One region of the Priestia sp. FSL R5-0597 genome, then DNA from elsewhere that is predicted to be linked to it. Evidence: riboswitches for the same ligand, from Rfam matches in the RefSeq annotation. Region 1 holds a riboswitch; the other holds the start of a gene.
What was found. Region 1 has a riboswitch for preQ1 ahead of MKX72_RS02550 (QueT transporter family protein). Riboswitches for the same ligand answer to the same signal wherever they lie in the genome.
Positions count from the first base shown of each region.

Region 2: it holds a riboswitch for preQ1, as region 1 does, so the genes downstream of both, queC (7-cyano-7-deazaguanine synthase QueC) here and MKX72_RS02550 (QueT transporter family protein) in region 1, are expected to answer to the same signal.

Region 1 covers NZ_JBBOUZ010000001.1:475,376-482,347, forward strand. Annotated here, with positions in the region: gene MKX72_RS02525 (LacI family DNA-binding transcriptional regulator) at 1-281, shown strand, start outside; gene MKX72_RS02530 (5-deoxy-glucuronate isomerase) at 416-1,204, shown strand; gene MKX72_RS02535 (hypothetical protein) at 1,447-1,665, opposite strand; gene MKX72_RS02540 (YitT family protein) at 2,015-2,881, opposite strand; gene MKX72_RS02545 (Lrp/AsnC family transcriptional regulator) at 3,264-3,674, opposite strand; PreQ1 riboswitch class I at 3,870-3,914, shown strand; gene MKX72_RS02550 (QueT transporter family protein) at 3,924-4,412, shown strand; gene MKX72_RS02555 (hypothetical protein) at 4,848-5,297, shown strand; gene MKX72_RS02560 (hypothetical protein) at 5,367-5,612, shown strand; gene MKX72_RS02565 (hypothetical protein) at 5,640-5,987, shown strand; gene MKX72_RS02570 (MFS transporter) at 6,044-6,577, opposite strand; gene rluF (23S rRNA pseudouridine(2604) synthase RluF) at 6,854-6,972, shown strand, end outside.
Region 2 covers NZ_JBBOUZ010000001.1:1,276,246-1,283,217, reverse strand. Annotated here, with positions in the region: gene MKX72_RS06500 (NAD(P)H-binding protein) at 1-173, opposite strand, end outside; gene queF (preQ(1) synthase) at 242-739, opposite strand; gene queE (7-carboxy-7-deazaguanine synthase QueE) at 838-1,569, opposite strand; gene queD (6-carboxytetrahydropterin synthase QueD) at 1,562-2,002, opposite strand; gene queC (7-cyano-7-deazaguanine synthase QueC) at 2,002-2,667, opposite strand; PreQ1 riboswitch class I at 2,898-2,941, opposite strand; gene MKX72_RS06475 (GerAB/ArcD/ProY family transporter) at 3,014-4,135, opposite strand; gene MKX72_RS06470 (hypothetical protein) at 4,158-4,394, opposite strand; gene MKX72_RS06465 (Ger(x)C family spore germination protein) at 4,406-5,605, opposite strand; gene MKX72_RS06460 (spore germination protein) at 5,630-6,972, opposite strand, start outside.

The DNA.
Region 1 (6,972 bases):
TTGGCGTCATACAAGCGGCAAAAGAATTCAACATTGATGTGCCGAATGACTTATCAGTGATTGGCTTTGATAATACCGTTCTTTCTACTACCATCACGCCCATGTTGACGACGGTAGCACAACCGACAAAAGAAATGGCTGTAAACGTAGTGGATTTGCTGGTTAGAGAAATGGAATACTCAACGATGCATAAAGAACATTTACTTCTTGAGCCGAAATTGATTGTCCGGAAATCGACGGCTCCGTTACGAAGAAACGCCACAGCATCTGCAAATAATTGAATACAATCAAGAGTATTGCTGTTAATAAAAACTCTTCACAGTCACATATTCAAAAGAATGTATAAAGTCTATGAAGAAAAAATGAGTGATTAGTAAATTCTGATTGTGCTACTACATAAAGGAGGAAGTTAAACATGCTAGGTAAATTAGGTGAATTAAATAAAGGATACAACGTACTTACAGAAATGGCCGGTCAGCACAAAGATATGCTGATGGATATTGGGATTTATAATATGTCTCAAGGAAAAGAGGAAACTTTACTAGACAGCAGCAATGAAACGGCTATTCTTTTACTAGAAGGAAAGGTAAAGCTAGAGTGGGAAGGACATTCGAAAGAAATTCAGCGTGAGTCTCTTTTTGAAGAAGAGCCTTGGTGTTTGCACGTTTCGAAAAATGTGGAGGTTAAAATTACCGCGCTTGCCAATAGTGAAGTACTAGTTCAAAAAACGGATAATGAAAAAGAATTTTCATCAAAATTATATACGCCTGAAGACTGTCAAAATACAGTAGCTGGTGAAGGAGTATGGGAAGGTACCGCTCAGCGTGTCATTCGGACAATCTTTGATTATAATAACGCTCCTTATTCTAACCTTGTTATTGGAGAAGTTATTTCTTATCCAGGAAGATGGTCGAGCTATCCGCCTCATCATCATGATCAGCCTGAAGTATATTACTATCGTTTTGACAAGCCGCAAGGATTTGGCTGTGCAATGGTTGGAGAAGATGCATACCGTGTAGTTGATAATAGTTTTATTACAATTCCAGGTGAATTAGATCATCCTCAAGCAACGGCTCCCGGCTATGCGATGTACTTCTGCTGGATGATTCGCCATCTTGACAATAATCCATGGACAGACCGTATTATGGAAGAACAGCATAAGTGGTTATTAGAGCCGGATGCAAAAATTTGGCCTGAAAAATAAATAAAACTCTTTATACGAAATGGGTTTCAAATGTTGAAAAACCTCGAATGAAAAATAATTATGCGTAAAATAATAGTTTATTTTTGTAAAATTTGTTTTTATATGTTAAAGTATAGCTTGTATTAATATTCAGGCGATGATATCGCTCTTTTTGGCAGATTCCTTTTTTAGGAGTCTCTTTTTTTCTAAACAGAAGCAAGAGATCGTATGTCAATCAAAAAAAAGGAGATAAGCGTAGCCGCTTATCTCCTTTTCTTTTTAGCATTATCTAACGCTAAGTTCTTTTTTACTACTTTTTCTAAAGCAACTTCTACGTGAACATTTTTTTCATCGATGTCATTCACAAGCACGACGGTTCCTTTTCGTCCTTTAATCTTTAAATCATCACCCGTAGAAGGAATGTTTTCCCTCAGCTGGCTTAATAGAAGCTTTCTGTTTTCAAAAAAGTGGACAGCCACCATTTTATCTCACCTAATTTCATATGATATGTGTGATACAAAGATGTGTATATGAAATCCTTCCTATACGTTATGTCGTCAGGGGTGGTTTTAGAACACGTTGAATAGACAATTGTTGCATCGATATATGAAATAAATAGGGTGGCATAGTTATAAATCTTCTATTCTTGGACATACTTATACTACTAATCTAAAAAGGGATGTGGATGAAAATGAAGGTGGCTATCGGATTAAGTGTATTTACGGTCGTTACAGGAGCAATTGCGTTAGGGTCAGTTTACTTTTTAGCAGGGATCTTTTCGTTTTTCTTAACGGTTTTTTCATAAAAAAATCCACCAAGAGGTGGATTTTTTTATTTAGCAGCGGCTTTTGTTTCATGAGGCGAATTGCCGATAAATCCAAATTTTCCGCCGACAACTTCTTTTACTTCGTGGATGACAATAAAAGAATTCGGGTCAATTTGCTGGATTTTCTTTTTAATTTTTAATAACTCGTTCTTTTTAATAACAACGTAGATAATGCGTTTATCTTTGTTGGCGTAGTAGCCATATCCGTAAAAGATGGTAGCTGCATTTCCAAATTCACTGGTGATAACTTGCGCAATGTCTTTGTACTGATCAGACATAATCGTCATTGCTTTTTTGTTGTGGAAACCTTCGATAACAACATCGACGATTTTAGCACAAAGATAGACGAATATAAAAGTATAGAGGGTATTGTTGACGCCAATAGCAAAAACTGATGCTAAAATAATGACGCTGTCCATGTAGAACATGCTTTTCGAGATATTGTAGCCTTTTGTGTAGTTTAATAAATAAGCTAAAAGAGTTGTGCCGCCGGTAGATCCATCCGCGATAAAAATGAGTGCCAGTCCTGTTCCCATTAGTAAAGCCCCGAATACAATTCCTAAAATCATGTCGTGAACGTGAAAAGGAATATAGCTGACCAGACCTAAGAAAACGGACGTCATGACAGCTCCTAGAATCGTATAGAGAATGGTTTTTTTAGTTAGAAATTTATAAGCTAAGGCAATGAATACAAGGTTCACAAGAAATGTGCTGATACTTGTAGGGATATGAAATAAATAATATAAAACAAGAGCAATACCAACCGTACTTCCGTCACCTAATTTATTTGGAATGACGAAAAAATCAATGGATGCAGCAACTAAAAGCGCTCCGGCAATAATTAAAATGATGTCTTTATAGATTGTTTTCAATATGCAAACCTCCCTGATCATTAGGATATTTTCACGTGGAATTTTGTTTTTACTAGTGTTTCACAAATGATAAAATAAAAAACGTCTTAGAAATTGTCTAGTTATAAAACTGATCAACTTCTAAGACGAAGAATTACGATACGTGTATAATGTCTTGAGTCTGCTTTTCTATGCTTTGATGTCACCGATTATATAAACCTCTGACCGCTATGTCAACGCTATGAGAGATGTTCAACTTTTCAAAAAATAGAAGGCGGTTTCCTACATAAAAAAAGAATCCTTTGCGACGGCGCAAAGGATTTTCAAATTTATTGGAATAGGGGGAATACGTTATTAGAATTGCCATTTTCATAAATTAATATACCTTTATTTTTTAAAAAAATTATTTGTTAATGACGATTGAAAGTTTGTAATTCACATGCTGATTTAGCTCTGTCAAAAAATCATTTAATTCTTCATTCGAATGAAATTTACATTCTAGTAAGTAGCAGCCATCGCCGCTGATTTTAAAGTTGTTGATGACGTACTTCTTCTGACTTTCTACAAATGTAAGGTAGGGGTGGTGATGAATGCTCTGCGTATAGATATTTAAAAATGCATGGACGGTGTAGCCAAGTTTTCGTTCATCAATGTTAATTGTATAGCCTTTGATAATGCCTTCATCTTCTAACTTTAATACTCTAGCAGAAGCGGCTTGTCCGGTTAAATGCACTTTTTCTCCTAATTCTTTCATCTTCATACGTCCATTTTTTGATAGCTCTTCTAGTATGCGCTTATCTGTATTATCTAACATCGCTACAAATCCTTTCGTATTTCAAATCAAAAGGGTTAACTACTTTATGTCACCTATGTATACGGATACGTCTTCTATTTTATACTAAAGAAAAGTAAGAAAAAAGAGCAGTCAATATGGAAGACATGAAAGCAGCAGTAGTTTGCAAACAGCTAGATTGACGAAAGCTTAAGCTTGCTGTATGATTCTTTGAGTGTTTACGTGGTTCGTAACCATCCCACGTTAAAAAACTAAGGAGAGAATAGTAAGATGAATATAAGAACACTTTGCGTCAACGGTCTTTTAGCAGCTATGTATATTGCTGTTAGCATGTTAATTCAGCCGTTTGGCTTCACCAATATCCAATTTCGTATATCAGAAATGTTCAATCATTTGATTGTATTTAATAAAAAGTACGTGTACGGCATTGTACTAGGGGTATTTCTGACGAATTTGTTTTTTTCACCAATGGTCGCTTATGATCTGGTGTTTGGGGTAGGACAATCTGTACTATCATTACTCATTACCATTTTTTCTATGCGCTACATTAAAAATATGTGGGCTCGTATGCTTATTAATACACTTGTGTTTACGTTTACGATGTTTATTATTGCGTTTGAACTGCACCTAGCATTTGATTTACCATTTTTCTTTACATGGTTAACAACAGCTGTTGGTGAGTTTGTGGTTATGCTTGTTGGAGCACCAATTATGGCGGCCATTAATAAACGTGTACAATTTAATAAGCTAGTTGGATAAAAAGATGCGGCTGTGATAAATCTCACAGCCGCATCTTTTTTTCTTTGTTATTCTATAAGTGTAGTGATAAACCCCTTATTATTGAAGAGCTTTTCACGCATGGACAAATTACCCATATCTAGCATGTAAAAAGAGCAGGTCGCTATTGCGTTCTGCTCTTTTTGCGTAACGCAATAGCGAGTATTCAATTAGATTATTTTGAAAGAAGAAGTGACAAATCTCACAGCGCGTTCTTTTTTCTTTTGTTACGATATACATATAGTTGGCAAACTCCTTATCGAAAAGTTTTTCGCACAACAACACATTACCTATGCGTAGCAATTAAAAAAGCAGACCGACAAGGTTTGCTTTTTTAATTGTGTATTTTTACCATTAAATAACTTTTTTGAGTTATAATTGTAAAATAATCTTTGTTACGAGAGAGGGGATTATTTTTTGAATAGAAAGTTAGGAATTCTTGTTTTATTAGTGTTAGCTATCTTATTTGCCGGGTGTTCAAAAGAAGAAGACAACGTTCCTTTAAGAGAACTAGAAAAGATCCATATTAACGTCATCAAAGAACAAAAGATGAAGCAAGGGATTTCGTATGAATTGGAATTCGTAAACAAGAGCGATTTGACCATCAAACAAAACAATGTCTTTTTATCCTATCCTTTAAAAATAAAAAACGGTTATTCTGAAAATAAATTTAAGGTGTTAGCAGAAGGCAATAAGTTAAATATTAAGCCAAAACAAAAGGTAAAGTTGACTGCATTTCTTCCTTATAAAGGAATTAATAAAGAAGCGTTAGCTATTGATGAGCCTGACGTAAAGTGCATAGGATATTGGAATAAGATCGATGACTACCATCAATTTTCTTTTGGAGGATCTTTGAAGCGAGAATAATACATGGATTTGTTAAATGATGGAACTTATGAAGCGTGAAATCGTATATAAATCAAGGGGGAGATTTTAGTGAAGAGATATGGACTATTTATCATTAGTTTCATCGTTTTCTTGGGTAGCTTTCAACTGCTAGCAGGAATGATTCTTACGCTCTTATATGTTCCAGAAAGTTCGACTATGTGGAGCTCAATCGAAGGATTATCAAGTAAAGTAACGTTTGGCAGTTATTCTGGTAGCTTTGCTTTTATGATTCCCGCTGTAGCAGCTACAGCCGCTTTTTTTATCTCTAAAAAATGGGTTAGGAAAAGTGTATAAGAAACTAATAGCGGTGGTGAATAAACAGTGAATGTAGACACGGATAGATTAGTTAGCTTCTTTATTTTATGGGGAACACCCGCTGCTTTTAGTATAATAGAGTACTTTAAACTGAGTAAGACTGAAAAACAAGAAGCTATACGAGACTTAACATCATTAAAATCGATTATAACAACAGGCTTTATATTGATTGGAGGAGTGATGGCGAGTTTAGGTAGAGTATTATCGCTGCTGCCTCTGCACATTATAGGTACTTTTATTTTAGTCATTGGTGGTATCGCGGGCGCTATTGAAGCATGGAAAACAGAAAAAAAGAGAGGTATTATTATTCTTGCTTTCATAGTATCTATGATTGCTTTTACATTTGTAATATAAATTCGGCATGTAACAAGAGCTGCTCATGACTTGAGCAGCTCTTGTTAGTTTCTTATTTATTGCGTCTCCAGCTGCTGGTCTTTTTTCTTTAACGTAAGAGCGAGCAGGAACGAAACGATAGCGAAAGCGATGGCTACATAATAGACGGTATGGACCCCGCTTGTCATACTTTTTATTTGTAACAGCGTTTTATTCGTTTCATTTGATTGTTGAATAAAGTGCTGAGAAGCCATTGTCATAATACTTGTATACAAAGCGGGTCCAATTGCGCCTGAAACTTGGTTAATCGTATTTGAAATGGCTGAACCGTGAGCGTGAAGCGGTTTAGGTACTTGATTTAAAGCAAGCGTCATTACGGGTCCTATGCTTAAACCTACGCCAATTTTAAAGGCAGCGTATAAAATAGCTGCAGTCATCGTAGTTGTTTCTCTTGAAATGGTAGTGAACAAACTTAAAATAAACGTTAAAAGAATTAAACTTGTTAAAAGCAGCGGCTTAAATCCAATTTTATCAAACAAACTTCCTCCGACCATAGCTGTTAGAGCCAGCGTTACTCCTCCTGGAAGCATAAGAAAACCTGATGGTAGCAACTCTATACTGATCAGTCAATCTAGACGTTTAGGTCTTGCATAGAAGTGGAGATTGACGTTAGTTTGACAGGTGTAAGCATTGCTTAAAATGTTAAGAATAAGATTACAAAGTATTTTGGATCTATACTTCTATTGCTGTTAAAAAAATATAGTCAAGTAATGAAATTAAAAGAAGACGAGAAGCGTATAGCATGTTACGATAGGGACGGTATAGAAATTGACACATATCGGTTTCTAATAGAAGAGACAAATTTTAAAATTTTTAAATGTAAGGTTGTGATTCACCTGAGACTGAATAAATTTATTAGCGAATCTGGCAAAGCGTCAAGACGCGGGGCAGATAAGTTAATTAGTGAAGGAAGAGTAACCGTTAATGGAAAGGTTGCAAAAATCGG
Region 2 (6,972 bases), 800 kb from region 1:
TCAAGCTCTGAAAAATCAATTTCAAGCTGACGTAGCTTTGTGTGTTCGATTGGTAGCTTTTTTCGAACAAACACTGTCACATGGTTATATAAGCTGTTGCTTAATAACATTTTTAAAAGTTCTTGACCAACAAGTCCGCTTGCACCTAATACTAATGCTGATCTCTGTGACATTCTTTCACCTTCTCATCTGTTGTTTTTGCAATGGAAAACAGGTTGCATACACAACCTGTTTGTTCGAATTAACGATTATCAATTGTTTCTGGGTATAAATCATGATTCATCAGGCGATAATTAGCCATTTCTTCATACTTCGTACCAGGACGGCCATAGTTTGTATATGGATCAATTGAAATCCCGCCGCGTGGTGTGAATTTTCCCCATACTTCAATATATCTTGGATTCATCAGTTTAATTAAGTCATTCATAATAATATTCATACAGTCTTCATGGAAATCTCCATGGTTACGGAAGCTGAACAAATAAAGCTTTAACGACTTGCTTTCCACCATTTTTTCATCTGGAATGTAACTAATATAAATGGTTGCGAAATCCGGCTGACCCGTTTTTGGACATAAGCTCGTAAATTCCGGACAGTTAAATTTCACAAAATAATCACGATTTGGATGTTTGTTATCAAATGCTTCTAGAATCTCTGGTGAATATTCAAACAAATAGTTTGTTCCTTGATTTCCAAGGAGTGATACACCTTCTAATTCTTCATCTTTTCGACCGCTCATTTGCATTTCCTCTCTTTCTACGATTGTCATTCTAACAGCGTTTTTTTATTTTGTATATATCTGTTTTTATTTTTCTTTGTAAATTTTTTGCTATGCGCTTACACGCCTCGTTTATTTCCCCAAACAAGGGCGTGAACCTGCGGCAGAACTCTTACATCGTTCATGTTTTTAGCTGCCACTGCCTTGTCGATTAACCACTCATACTTTTTAAGCAATTCTTGTGTTAACGACGCATTATCGATTGTCGTTAAGTCCTCGTTGCCTACTTGAACAAAAAATGGAACCTCAGGATAACGTTCATGAACAGACGCTGCATACTCAAAGTCCTCATCATTAAATACAACGACTTTTATGCTTATGTGCGCCATGCGTTTTTCCTTTATTAATGTCTCTATAATATCGTCTAATACGGAGAAATTTGTTTTCATTAATGAACTTGGAGGCTTAGGAGAAATCGTTAAATCATCGATCTTTAGGAACCAATCCTGATAACGGCTTCCCTGTGTTTCAAGAGCTGCTTTTACCCCATGACTGTGCAAAAGCTCTACAAGTGAACCAATCGCCTTGATAAGCGCAGGGTTTCCTCCAGAAATGGTGACGTGATCAAAGCACTCTCCTCCAATTTCTTTAAGCTCCGTCCAAATTTGTTCTGCTGTTAGCTGACGAATATCGTTTTTAGCTGATCCATCCCATGTAAAAGCTGAATCACACCAGCTGCAGGAATAATCACAGCCTGCGGTACGAACAAACATCGTCTTACGTCCTACAACCATTCCTTCCCCTTGAATCGTTGGGCCGAATATTTCAAGTACTGGAATTGTATTAGCCACGTTTTTTCACCTTCTTTGGGCGGTAAACCACGTAACTTGTCGGCGTTTCCCGCACGAATACTTGTACGCAAGAAGGCTTATTTGGTAGTGTGTCTAGATATTCTTGAACCAACTCATAAATTTTACGAGCAACAACTTCAGTTGTAGGAAAATCATTTGGATTTTCTTCGTTAAAGATAGAATGATCGTTCAATAATGTATGATCAAATTGACCAGAAACAATTTTTTTCAATAGCGCAAAGTTTACTAAAAAGCCCGCTTCGTCTAATGTATCTCCGGCAACAGTTAAATTTACAAAATACGTATGTCCATGGACTTGACGGCATTTTCCTGCTTCTGTATGAGGAACAAAATGTGCCGCAGCAAACTGCATATCTTTGTTCAATTCATATTCATAGTCATGAAAGACTTGAGGATACATTTGTTGCAGCATTATTTTTCTCCTCCTTCTTTTGTTTGCAAGTATTGATCTAACCCGCGTTTTCGCAATTGACATGCGGGACATTCGCCGCACCCATCAGCAACAATACCGTTGTAGCACGTTAATGTTTTTTCACGCACATATTCAAGCGCTCCTAGCTCATCCGCTAACGCCCACGTTTCTGCTTTATCAATCCACATAAGCGGCGTATGAATCACAAACTCGAAGTCCATTGATAAATTAAGCGTGACGTTTAACGATTTCACAAATACGTCTCGACAGTCTGGATATCCCGAAAAATCAGTTTCACAAACGCCTGTTACGATATGACGGCCTCCGCTGTTTTTAGCCAGTACGGCAGCAAATGATAAAAATAACAGATTGCGGCCATCCACAAACGTTGTAGGCAACTCTCCTTCTTTTTGCTCAATTTCAATATCATCTCGCGTTAAGGCATTTGGTGCTAATTGATTTAAAAGTGACATATCTAGGACGGTATGCTTCACACCTAAATCAGCTGCGATAGCTTTTGCTACCTCTATCTCTTGACTATGACGCTGACCGTATTGGAAAGTAACCGTTTCTACTTCTTTAAAGTTTTTCAAAGCCCAAAATAGACATGTTGTACTATCTTGACCTCCGCTAAATACAACAATAGCTTTTTCATTTTTCATCATTATTGTTCGTCTCCTTTTTGATTGAAATCAAAAGAAGAAGAAACTTTATTGAACCGTTCGTTCCCTTTGTGACTAATTTTATAACACAAAAAAGAGACTGCTCTTTTCCAGCAATCTCCCTAAAAAGCAACTAAGATACACGTCCTCGCCAGCATACACGTCAAAAAGACGTGTTGATAGAAAAGCACGTGAAAGAAGACACGCTAAAACCGTGTCTTTTGTCATCAACGATGATCTTAGTTTTTTATAGAGGGAGTTTTCGAACCTCTCCCGTACATATACAAACGTGTACGGCGTTTCTTCTTGAATTGTCATCGTATACTATACCACATACGTATAAATAATGCTATGTTTGTTGGCTTCTATCACCTTTAGCTGCCTTATTTCTCTTTATATAAGAAAGCGCAATAAATAACAACGGAAAACAGACGCTTAGTACAAATAAATAAAACGGCCAGTAATATTTTTCAAAATAATTGAAGTATGCTGTATTTGGAATAATGTAATACGCCACGCCTGTAATGATTAGACCTAAAGGAAAGCTCAAAAAATTGCGCACCCGTAAATTACATAATTGAGCGATACTTAACTGAATAGCATAGAACACAATGACAACTTTAAAAAAGATAGATAACATCCAAATAATAGCTACTAATACTTCAACATGCTGTATCGTTGCACCTAACGAAATCATTTTTCCTAATAAATAAACTGGGTAGCTGTGCATTGATGCAATATTCGCGCCAAGAGCTAATATACAAGCCGCAACTGCAATCGTAATCGTCAAGCCCGATGCCACAGTGCCGATAACAATCATTCTTTTTACCTTTTTGCCATCTTTTATATGAGGCGTAATCATTAGCACAAAAATCAATTCCATAAACGGATTTCCTAAGAAATACGTGGTTCCTAACACTAAATCATCCATGCGGAATTCAAACAAAGGGTAAAGACGATCCAGTTTCATCTGAGGAATATTTAACGAAATTAACAATAAAAAAGGGACGACGATCCACGGTAAAAAGATTTCCGCGGTTCTCGCTATCACTTCAATGCCTAAATACCCTCCGTATATAACCGCTAAAATCACAAGAGCATGAATCCACGTAGGCAGCGTTTCAGGGACAATTTGCGTCGTCATAAATGTACTGATATCTCGAAGGGAAAACGTAGATTGAATGAACATAAAAAAAATGTAAATAAGAGACATACACGCTCCGGCGTAAGGACCTAGCGCTTTTTTAGCTATTTCAATGAACGTTTGCTGAGGGTAACGGTGCATCAGCCATAACAGCACCGCAACAATTAAAAGGGCAAAGCCAATAGCAAGCACACTACATACCCAGGCATTTTGTCTATTCGTTTCTAATAACGTAGCCGGAACTGCCAAAATAGCGCTTCCGATACAAAAAAAATAAATGAGAAAAAGAAGTTGTTTCGGAGTAATAAATTCTTTTATTTGCATCATACACCCCTTCTCTCCTACATGCTTACGTAAATAACAGATGATGAACGGTTTTAGTAAGAGGCTTAATGAGTTCCTCTAAAAAGTACAGAGGCGTAGGTACTTCTTTACGGAGTGTAATGGCTCCCCAAAAGAATAAACCCATACCTATAAGACAAAGATAGACAACGATTTCACGGTAATACTTTTCCTTTCGGAAGTTAATCATAATTTTTTTAGTCAAATAAGCAAGAAGTACGAGTAAGGCGATAAATCCCTCCATTTTCTTTCTCCTTAATGCTTCATTTGCTTCATATATGAGTTATTTAACGTGCCTAAGCGACGGATTTGAACTTTGGCATCTAAATCGACGGTTAAATCTTCTGCGTAAATTCTGTTCCAGTCTCTTTTCATTTTGTACCATCTCTTTACATCTTGTCTGTAAAACGTTTCTCCAAAACCGAAGATATCACTTTTATAATCTTTTTGAGCTTTTTCCACTGCGTCATTCATTTTTTCTTTTACGTCCGCTGCTGTTTTTCGTTCGAGCATATTGATTACAGCTGGGTCCTGTAAGTTTACTTGACACTCTACATCTGCCACGTTTGCTTCACCTTTTAAATCCACGTGAATATGAGGCTTATGGTTTTTCATAGAAGCCGTTACCTTCACGTTCGTTCGAAGCATTTCTACTCCGATGATATCGTGCTGTTTTTCTTTTCCTTCGCATGGAATAACAATTAACGTACTTTTTACATTTCCTGTAATATAGTTATATCCTTTACTTTCGTCTTCATTGAACCAGCCGATCAGCTTATCATTTTGAAAGACACCTAATCCTTTAAAATTGAGCAGGGTGGACAGATTGGTCCGGGAAATGCTCGACATATCTCCTGCCTTTTTCACGTCGCCTTTGACCAATACTCCCGATAACACCGCCTGCTTTCCTTCGCTCGTTAAGTTACTGATCAGTTCATTTAACTTTACGCCTCTAGTGGGTGCCCAAATACGCTGAGAGACGTCTAATGAAGCAAACATATGGTTAGCTGGTATTTTTTCAATTGTTGTTAATACGTTCAGAACGCTCGATGCTTTCGTGTTTTTAGCAACAACAACAAAATAATCGGTACGCACTTCATGATCCCGAGCAAAGAAATCAAGCACTTCAGCAATACCCTCTTCCGCCATGCTTTCGCTAATGACTAGCATTCGTAAATGAGAAAGATAAATTTTCCGCGGGGATTTTGTCGTTATTTTTCTTAACCCTTCCATTACAGACGAAGCCTTAATAGAGAATGTGGTAACAGAAGGCCCGTTTGTAGGGGTTTTGGCCTGAATATCACCAGGGTTAATCAGCTGAACTGTAACAATAATGCCATCTTCTGCTTTATCAATTCCGACAGCAACCGTAATGGCTAGCTCATTCAACTCTCGACTGCTCCAGCAGCCGCTTAACAGCAATGAACAGATACATAACATCAGAAATGCTTTCATAGTAACCGGCCACCTTTGCACAGTTTAGTTTTTTTGCGTCTTTTGACGTGAAATATTCTTCTCGTTAATAAGCTTTGGCCTTGTTTTCATTTTTTTGATCGAACGTCTAATTAGAACATCCTTTTGATCACGCTTCACAAAGGGAGCCATAGGTGTCATATAAGGGACTCCAAATGACCTTAAGCTGCATAAATGTAAAATCATTAAAATTAGCCCGAGGATAATACCGAACAAGCCAAAAGTAGCTGCTAAAACCATTAAAATAAAGCGCAGCATCCTTACTGCAATGGCCATATCATACACCGGTGAAACAAAGTTACTAATAGCGGTGATGGATACAACGATAACCATTGCAGGCGATACTAATCCAGCTTGTACGGCGGCTTCTCCTAAAACGAGTGCTCCCACGATTGAAATAGCTGAACCTACTGCTCGAGGCAATCGGACTCCCGCTTCTCGCAAAATTTCAAACGTGATTTCCATAATAAACGCTTCAATAATAGCTGGAAAAGGCACACCTTCCCTTTGAGCTGCAATACTAATTAACAAAGCAAAAGGAAGCATCTCTTGATGAAAAGTAGTTAAAGCAATATAAGCAGAAGGTGTTAAAAGGGCTAAGAAAAATGCCATGTAGCGCATTAAGCGAATCAATGTACTAATATCTGCGCGCTGGTAATAATCTTCGGCCGCCTGAAAAAATTGAATAAATAGGGCAGGAACCATCAATACAAAAGGTGTACCGTCTACTAAAATGGCTATCCGCCCCTCTAAAAGACCTGCTGCCACGGAGTCTGGACGCTCCGTGTTATGCATAGTAGGAAAAGGTGTATAATCTTCATCTTGAATCAACTCTTCGATATATCCGCTCTCCAAAATACCGTCTATATCAATTTTAGAAAGACGCTCTTTTACCTCTTGAATGACCTGTTCATCCGCAATGCCGTCTATATAAACGAGCGCAATATCCGTTTTTGTAAACTCTCCTATTTGCTGAGATTCAATCCAAAGTTTTGGAGATTTTATTCGGCGCCGAATCAATGCGGTATTCGTTCGCAGTGTTTCTGTAAAACTGTCTCGAGGTCCTCTTACAACGGTCTGAGATTGTGGTTCAGAAACAGCCCTGTCTCTCCACCCTCTTGTACTTGCCACAATACACGTTTGATACCCTTCTAAAAACAGCACGGTATCTCCTGATAAAACATGAAGAAGAGCATCATCCAATGTTTTGGCTTCCATAATTTCACCGGCCGCCAAACTATAGCTTTTAATCAACTCGTACATATTAACGACACCGTCATCATGAGTTAAATGCTCATCGTGATAATGCATAATGGAGTCCAGCGCATAGTGTTCAACTTCATCTTTAT